One region of the Virgibacillus sp. W0430 genome, then DNA from elsewhere that is predicted to be linked to it. Evidence: a T-box and tRNA genes for the amino acid it is inferred to sense, from the RefSeq annotation. Region 1 holds a T-box; the other holds one or more tRNA genes.
What was found. The T-box of region 1 lies ahead of ileS (isoleucine--tRNA ligase). A T-box ahead of a tRNA ligase gene usually reads a tRNA of that ligase, here a tRNA-Ile.
Positions count from the first base shown of each region.

Region 2: it has a tRNA-Ile gene. The T-box ahead of ileS (isoleucine--tRNA ligase) is inferred to sense a tRNA for this amino acid. The anticodon was not compared.

Region 1 is NZ_JBPYCS010000004.1:61,701-66,337, forward strand. It holds gene ileS (isoleucine--tRNA ligase) at 1-1,756, opposite strand, end outside; T-box leader at 1,829-2,040, opposite strand; gene ACLIBH_RS03405 (DivIVA domain-containing protein) at 2,142-2,645, opposite strand; gene ACLIBH_RS03410 (RNA-binding protein) at 2,778-3,557, opposite strand; gene ACLIBH_RS03415 (YggT family protein) at 3,568-3,831, opposite strand; gene ACLIBH_RS03420 (cell division protein SepF) at 3,838-4,263, opposite strand; gene ACLIBH_RS03425 (YggS family pyridoxal phosphate-dependent enzyme) at 4,273-4,637, opposite strand, start outside.
Region 2 is NZ_JBPYCS010000037.1:6,128-10,764, reverse strand. It holds gene ACLIBH_RS13195 (hypothetical protein) at 1-178, shown strand, start outside; gene ACLIBH_RS13190 (hypothetical protein) at 231-548, opposite strand; gene ACLIBH_RS13185 (NfeD family protein) at 600-1,241, shown strand; gene ACLIBH_RS13180 (Na/Pi cotransporter family protein) at 1,380-3,011, shown strand; tRNA gene ACLIBH_RS13175 (tRNA-Asn) at 3,261-3,335, shown strand; tRNA gene ACLIBH_RS13170 (tRNA-Met) at 3,339-3,415, shown strand; tRNA gene ACLIBH_RS13165 (tRNA-Ile) at 3,427-3,503, shown strand; tRNA gene ACLIBH_RS13160 (tRNA-Ser) at 3,513-3,602, shown strand; tRNA gene ACLIBH_RS13155 (tRNA-Phe) at 3,747-3,819, shown strand; gene ACLIBH_RS13150 (superoxide dismutase) at 3,965-4,576, shown strand.

The DNA.
Region 1 (4,637 bases):
AACCATGGCTGACAATCGTTTTATATGGTGCTTTCCCTGTAACTGCGACAGCTGTTGATAAAGAGGAGTTAAACCACCCTCGATACTGGTCACTGCCCTCCAAATAAATATCTGCTGGGCGTACATGATCTTTTCGGTTCATCAATACTCCTTCATGTGATGAACCAGAATCAAACCATACGTCCATAATGTCCGTTTCTTTTGTAAAGATGCCATTTGGACTATGTTCGGATGTGAAGCCATCCGGTAACAGCTCATTCGCTTCCCATTCAAACCAAATATTTGATCCGTATTCTGCAAATAAGTTTGATACGTGCTGAATTGTTTCATCCGTAATAATCGGCGTCTGATCCTCACCATAAAATACTGGTATTGGAACGCCCCACGTCCGCTGACGGGAAATACACCAATCTTCTCGGTCACGAACCATGTTATATAAACGGGTTTCGCCCCAATGTGGATACCAATTTACTTTTTTAATCTCTTGTAAAATATCGTGTCTGAAGTCTTTAATGGAAGCGAACCATTGTGATGTTGCACGGAAAATCGTCGGTTTTTTCGTACGCCAATCATGTGGATACGAATGTGTAATAAACTTTAGCAATAGTAGTGCACCGACTTCATCTAGCTTTTCTGTAACTGCTTTATTCGCTTCGTCATAAAACATCCCTGTAAAGCCAGGTGCTTCCTTCGTAAAATACCCTCTTTCATCAATCGGACATAGTACATCGATATTGTATTGCTTCGCTACATAAAAATCATCTTCCCCGTGACCAGGTGCGGTATGCACACAACCAGTTCCAGCCTCTGTTGTTACATGGTCTCCTAGCATTACAATTGATTCTCTCTCGTAAAACGGATGCTTTGCAACAATTTTATCTGCTGCTTGACCTTTAAAGGTTTTAACGATAGTCGCCTCTTCCCAGCCAAATTCTTCCTCAAGTGGTTCTAATAGATCGTGAGCAACAACATATTTTTCATTGTTTACTGCAACGACTACGTATTCTAAATTTGGATGAAGACTGATACCTAAGTTAGCAGGAATTGTCCATGGTGTCGTTGTCCAAATAATAAACTTCTCTCCACCTTCAAGCAATCCTTTTCCATCAATCGTTTCAAATGCGACATAAATAGAAGGTGAGCGTTTATCTTTGTATTCAATCTCGGCTTCTGCTAATGCAGACTCAGAGGATGGAGACCAATAGACAGGCTTTAATCCTTTATAAATGTATCCTTTTTTCGCCATCTCTCCAAAAACTTTAATTTGTGCCGCTTCATATTCTTTCGTAAGAGTAATATACGGATTATCCCAATCGCCTCGCACACCGAGCTGTTTAAACTGCTCACGCTGATTATCAATTTGTTCCATCGCATAATCGGCACACATTTGGCGAAACTCTGCCACCGGTATTTGTTTTCGATTAATTTTTTTCTTTTTCGTTAGCGCCGTCTCAATTGGCAGACCGTGTGTGTCCCACCCCGGAATATATGGTGCATGATACCCAGCCATTGATTTATAGCGGGTAATAAAATCTTTTAATATTTTATTCAATGCATGCCCGATGTGGAGGTCACCATTCGCATACGGAGGCCCATCATGTAAAATAAACAACGGTCTATCTTTTGTTCTTTCTAAATTTTTCTCGTACAAATTTCTATCTTCCCAATCCTGTCTACGAATTGGTTCTTTATTTGGTAGGTTGCCCCGCATTGGGAATTCTGTTTTTGGCATGAGCAACGTGTCTTTATAATTCATTTATTTATCCTCCTTACAAACGTTTAATTAACAATTTTTTCATAAAAATAAAAAAGGCCTCAAAATCCCTGGAAAAGGGACGAGAAGACCCGCGGTACCACCCTCATAAATTTATAAATAAATCCACTTTATCATTCGTAACGTGAATGAATCGGCCGATTCTACTTAGTTTCAAATGGCTACTCCGGAATGATAAAATAAAAGGTATCTGTACCAGGCTTTCACCGCTCCCTGACTCGCTTAACAAGATCTATACTTTTATTCGTTCCCATCATCGTATTTATTAGCGTTAGGACGCCTATTAATCGTTTAAGCAATGTATATGAAATGAATTATATGTAAAATTCCAAACAACGTCAAGGCTCACGTTCCTATTAATGACGTATTACTCTACTTTTTCCGCATATTCTTGATTTTTTTCTAATTCCGCATCAAACAGCTCTTCCCAATCGTTCGTACCGACCATATCTAATTGGGCCTCAATTAGCATTTTTAAACGTGTTCTAAATACTTTTGCTTGTTTTTTCAATTCCTCTACATCCATAGAGATTCTTCTCGATTCACTTAACGCTTCGTTTATTATACGATCCGCATTTTTCTCTGCTTCTTTAATTATAAGCTTTGCTTCTTTACGTGCGTTCCCTTTTACTTCTTCCGCTGTTTCCTGAGCAATTACAATCGACTTATTTAACGTATTTTCAATAGTTGTAAAGTGGCCAACTTTTTCATTTAATTCTTTCACTTTCTCTTTTAATTCTCTTTTTTCTCTAATCGTTAACTCATAATCTTTAACTACTTGATCAAGAAAGTCGTTCACTTCATCTTCGTCGTAACCGCGAAAGCTGCGGGTAAACTCCTTATTATGAATATCCAGTGGTGATAACGGCACGTATGCCACCTCCTCATTAATCGGTCCATTTTATCCTATTATAATATAAAATTCGAATAACTCCACTAATTTCTGACAAAGTTCTTAGCGGTTCACTCTAGTGTTTAAAACGAAATCACGAAATTATTTCGGTTACATTTTCAATATAGCTGTCGTAATCCGCAGTTTTTCTTTCTTTGTCTGCCCATGAATTTGTTTTAGCTTACTTCGTCCTTTGCCTCGAACTGAAAGCAAATCTCCCTCCATTAACTGAAATGCGCTGTCCTCCACTACTTTATAATTTACTTTTACTGCTTTTTTTTGAATGTATTGAACAGCACTTTTCCTTGATAATCGATATATTTCCTTTAGTACGACGTCTAGACGTAAAGATGCTACGGTTTTAATAGATTCATCCCACTCCGGTTTCATTTCCAGCTGATTAGAGAATGCTATTTGCTTCAATTGAATGGAAGCATTTTTAATTCGTGTTAAATGAGCAACGACGTAAGTTGCAATCTCTGCCGCAACAACAATTTGAATCCGGTCTTCTGTAACGATAATATCTCCAAGCTTTTTGCGGTCAATTCCTAAAGATAGAAAAGCCCCCAAAACATGTCGATGTGTAATCTCATTAAATTTCCTTTGATATGTGGCTTGTAGTAGCGCCAATTGATAATCTGTGCTGGTTATTTCTTCGTAAAATGGTGCAATGACGGATCGTTTTCTTTCCGTATCTCCTGTCCCACCAAAGAAAGCAAATTGAACATCCGCATTTGCTGTGCCGACTATACTTTTTAAAATGTGTTGTTCACGTGGATCCAAAAAATCCGTTAAATGACTGCAATATGTTTGTTCTACTGTTTCTTTCCATGATAACACTTTATCGATAAAAGAATGCTCATCCGCTCTAAAATGCTGATAAATACTCATTGTTATTCATTCATCCAATCATTTGAAATAAAGCGAGCAGGCCACTTCGTGCTAAATATAATACAAAAATCGCAACAATAGGGGAAATGTCAATCATCCCGATAGGCGGTATGAATTTTCTAAATTGCTCTAAATACGGTTCACACATTCCACCTAAAAAATTGCCAAATGAAGATTCCCTAGCGCCCGGAAACCAGGACATTAATATATAAATAAGTAAAGCATAACTATAAATAACTAAAGCAAGATCTAAAATACTGTATAATTGCCACATAATCGACTACCATCCTTTATCAAATTCATCCGACTCCACTGGCGAATCGGTTATCGAACCCGTTACATCCACATTATCGGGCGTACATAAAAACGTTTCAGGGCCTAGCTTTTGAATATCACCTTTCACCGCATAAACGGTCCCGCTAAGGAAATCAACAATTCGTTTTGCTTGCATATGGTCAACACGTTGCAAATTAATTACAACCGCACGTCGATTAACTATATTATCTGCTATTTCTTGTGCTTCATTGTATGATCTCGGTTCACAAAGTACTACTCTTGATGTCGGCTGCTGGATTTTAGATAAATTTACTACATTTTTTCCATCTTGCTTATCTTGTAAACCTTCGTGGGGATATTCCGTATCTTCAACATATTCATACGTCTCATCAACTGTAAAAAAATTTTTAAACTTATTTTTAATGCTCATACGATCACCTCACGTTTCATTTGTTCCAACTAGTTTGGAACCGATACGAATATGAGTTGCACCTTCTTCAATTGCTAGCTCATAATCATTACTCATTCCCATTGAAAGATACGCACAAGGGGCATGAGCCAATTGTTCTCGTTGGATGCTGTCTCGTAATTCAGCTAAATCTCTAAAAACTTTTCTTAATAATGCTTCATCTGTTACATGGGGAGCCATCGTCATCAACCCAACAACACGAACCTTTTCATACGATTCCAGCTGCTTAATAAAAGGTAGCGTTTCCTCTGGGGATAACCCATGCTTTGATTCTTCTCCGCTTACATTTACTTGTATAAAACATTCAATTGGGCTATTTGCACGCTTGTCAATTT
Region 2 (4,637 bases), on a different contig from region 1:
TTCTGTTGTACTCTCTATTCTATCCTTTTTTATAATACCGATTATATTCGGTGCTGCTGGCATTATCCTAGGATTTATGGCTAGGAGAAGAGATGCAGAAATTTTAGGAAATACTGCTATCGTTGTTGGTACATTATCAATAGTAATTCGCCTGTTTCTTCCAATTGTATCATCATGAAGCTGATTTATTCAGCTTCTTTTTATGCTCGCAAAAGGTGATTAATGGTATACTATGGGAGAGTAGTGTCTTTAGCTGGAAAATAATAATATTCGTCTGCTATCAAACGATATGGATTTGTATGCGGGTTTAGTTTTTTAAAGTCTTCCATAATTTTTTCCATACGAATGCTATCGGATGAATATAACCTTTCGGACATTGTTAAAACAGTATCGCCAGAGCGCGCTTTAATTTTAACAATCGAATTTTCCTGCTTGTCAATTGGCACAACTTCTTCATACAAAATAGATCCTTTAGTAAGGTCATTATACATACTCATTAGAAATAAAATAATAAAAAGATAAACAGCCATTCTTTTTAACATTCCCATAAAATCACTTCCTTAGTGTAGGAGTGGCTTAATTATAGAGGAGGAATACCATTGGTCTTACCTATAGTAGATGCTGGTTGGGTCTTATTTTTAATAACATTTTTTGGTACGATGTTTTTGATTGGTGAAATACTTGTTAATATGCGTGGTATATTTGGACTATTAGGTATCGGATTAATAACATTTTATTTTTATGGAAATATTGTAGAACCGAGCACCTTTATTTTAATGCTTATTGTGTACTTTATTGGATTATTACTTATTATCGCAGATGGTAAGCTAATTAATGATGGTACTCTGGCGACATTAGGCTTGGCATGCATGCTATTAGCAACTGCATTAGCAGCACAAAATATTTCATCAGGGTTATATGCTGTTATTGGAGTGTTACTCGGAAGTGGATGTGCCTTTTTTTTCCTGAAAATGTTTAAGCGAAGAAATATGTGGGAAAAGATTGCACTTAAGGATCGATTGACGAAAGATAAAGGCTATAGTTCCATGAATAAAGAATATGAAGGATTGGTTGGGCTACATGGCGAAACATTAACAGATTTACGTCCGGTCGGAACAATCTCTATTAATGGTCAAGATTTTAGTGGAATTTCGAATGCGCAATGGATTGAAAAAGGAAGTAAAATAGTAGTTGTAAAGGTTGACGGTACAAGAATACTCGTAAAAAAGCTAGAACCATAATTATACCTTTGCAGACCAATTGTAAACATAGTGTAAAATATTTAAAAGTTACTTTACAAATTATGTTTGATTTTTGATAATAGGACATGGACAAGCTATTACATAAAAAGGCACAACACGAGTGAGGTTGATTATCAATTGGAAATTAATGTACAGCAACTCATATTTGAGTTTGTAGGTGGACTCGGAATATTTCTCCTAGGTATAAAATATATGGGAGAAGGTTTGCAAAAGTCAGCAGGTGATCGTCTAAGGGATATACTAGATAAATTCACAAGTAATCCGTTTCTAGGTGTTCTTGCTGGAATTATCGTAACTATTCTTATACAGAGCAGTTCAGGTACGACTGTACTAACTGTTGGCTTAGTAAACGCTGGCTTTATGACACTTAGACAAGCAATAGGCGTTATTATGGGAGCTAATATCGGTACGACCGTGACAGCTTTTATTATTGGGATAAATATTGGCGAATATGCATTACCGATAATTGCTGTAGGATGTTTTTTGCTTTTCTTCTTTTCTAATCAAAAAGTAAATGCAGCAGGTCAAACGATATTTGGATTTGGTGCTTTGTTTTTCGGTTTAGGCTTAATGAGCTCTGGAATGAAGCCTTTACGTAGCTTGGAAGTTTTTCATGAGTTAACTGTAGATATGAGTTCAAATCCTGTATTAGGTGTTGCTATTGGAACAGTATTTACGTTAATCGTACAAAGCTCCAGTGCTACAATAGGTATTTTGCAAGGGTTGTTTAGTGAAGGGGCAATTAGTTTAAAAGCAGCTATTCCAGTTTTGTTTGGCGATAATATTGGTACAACAATAACAGCAATAATTGCTTCTTTAGGAGCTACTGTAGCAGCAAAAAGAGCAGCATATACGCATGTTATTTTCAACTTAGTAGGTGCGACCGTCTTTCTTCTTATTCTTGATGTTTTTACGAAATATGTGCTATTCTTACAAGGAAAATTTAATCTCAATCCAGAAATGACGATAGCCTTTGCTCACGGTAGTTTTAATATAGCTAATACGATTATTCAATTTCCATTTATAGCGATTCTTGCTTGGATGGTCACAAAAATTATTCCAGGTGAAGATGTTACAGTTGAATATAAACCAAAACATTTAGATCCGATTTTTCTTCAACAGTCGTCTACGTTAGCCCTTTCTCAAGCGAAATCGGAAATTATTCGCATGGGCGAGTACGCTTATAAAGGTTTAGAAGAAACGAGCTTATATTTGACTACACAACAGCAGAAGCATTCAGAAATGGCAATGCAAATTGAAGGTGCGCTAAATAATCTTGATCGAAATATTACCAATTATTTAATAAGTATTTCCAGCGGAACATTATCAGAAGCAGAGAGTGCAAAACATACAGCACTTATGGATTCAGTTCGAGATATAGAAAGAATTGGAGATCATTTCGAAAACATAATTGAATTAATTGACTATAAAATATCAAACAAAATTAATTTGACGGAAAGTGCTCATGAAGATTTAAATAATATGTTTGATTTAACCATTCTAACCGTTAAACAGGCAGTTAAAGCCCTTGATTTAATGGATAGAGAGGAAGCCCTAGTTGTTGTACAAAAAGAAGACCAAATTGATAAAATGGAGAGAACGTATCGAAAGAAACATATAATTCGCGTAAATGAAGGTAGATGTTCTGGATCAGCTGGTATCGTATTTGTGGATATTATTAGTAATTTAGAGCGAATAGGAGATCATGCAGTTAACATTGCCGAGGAAGTATTAAGCGAGAAGTTATAATTGTTTAATAATTAGATCTTTTAATAATATGTTGAAATAAATAAATGAACATGCTATAGTATGTATTGTTCTTTCCCGAAATTACATACTGTAGCATGGATTTATTTTAGTAAAAGTTTTGTGAAACAAGCATAAATAAAGTGTTGACAGATTGGATCTAACGTGGTAAATTATATCTTGTCGTCTTAATTAACATCTAATTGAATATAAAACATACTGCTTACATTTATCTTTATTAATTTAACTTATTCCACAGTAGCTCAGTGGTAGAGCTATCGGCTGTTAACCGATCGGTCGTAGGTTCGAATCCTACCTGTGGAGCCATGTGGCGGCGTAGCTCAGCTGGCGAGAGCGTACGGTTCATACCCGTGAGGTCGTGGGTTCGATCCCCTCCGCCGCTACCATTAAATTATAAGGACCCTTAGCTCAGTTGGTTAGAGCTATCGGCTCATAACCGATCGGTCGCAGGTTCGAATCCTGCAGGGTCCACCATAAAATGTCGGAGGAATACCCAAGTCTGGCTGAAGGGATCGGTCTTGAAAACCGACAGGGGTGTCAAAGCCCGCGGGGGTTCGAATCCCTCTTCCTCCTTTTTGATACATATTAACTGTTTAATTACGTAGAACAAGCAGGACTACACCGAATACGGTTCGAGTAACCCCGAAGCACATATCATCGAAGCATAGGCTAGAAGATGTAGGTGTCAAACTCAAATAATAAACTACATTATATTATGGCTCGATAGCTCAGTCGGTAGAGCAAAGGACTGAAAATCCTTGTGTCGGCGGTTCGATTCCGTCTCGAGCCACTTTATGAAAAGCATTGGGATTAACCCAATGCTTTTCATATGCTTATAATTTGCATGAATGAATGGGCTTTGATACTCTTTAAATGAAGGGTTGATTTACCAATTCTTCCAAAATAAAAAGTAATTTAAAGGGAGACGATAATTAATGGCTAAATTTGAATTACCTGAACTACCATACGCATATGAGGCATTAGAACCAACTATAGACAAAGAAACGATGAACATCCATCACACAAAGCATCATAATACGTATGTAACAAAACTAAATGATGCACTAGAAGGCCATAGTAATCTCCAAGAGAAATCAGTGGAGGATTTAATTTCAGATTTAGATGCAGTACCAGAAAGCATTCGTACAGCAGTTCGCAATAATGGTGGCGGACATGCAAACCACAGCCTGTTTTGGAAAACACTTTCTCCAAATGGCGGTGGAGAGCCATCCGGTGAACTAGCTGAAAAAATTAATTCTAAATTTGGAAGCTTTGATAAATTTAAAGAACAATTTGAAGCAGCAGCAGCTGGTCGTTTCGGGTCTGGTTGGGCTTGGCTTGCTTTAAATAATGGAGAAATTGAAATTATGAGTACACCAAACCAAGACTCTCCTTTAATGGAAGGAAAAACTCCTCTATTGGGACTTGATGTTTGGGAGCATGCATACTATTTAAAGTATCAAAACAGACGCCCAGAATATGCAAAAGCGTTTTGGGATGTAGTAAACTGGGCTGAAGTTGAAAAGAACTACAGCAACAACAAATAAAAAGCGAAAAGCCACGAAACGTTTACGTTTTCGTGGCTTTTTATATTGACGCTTTCTAGAA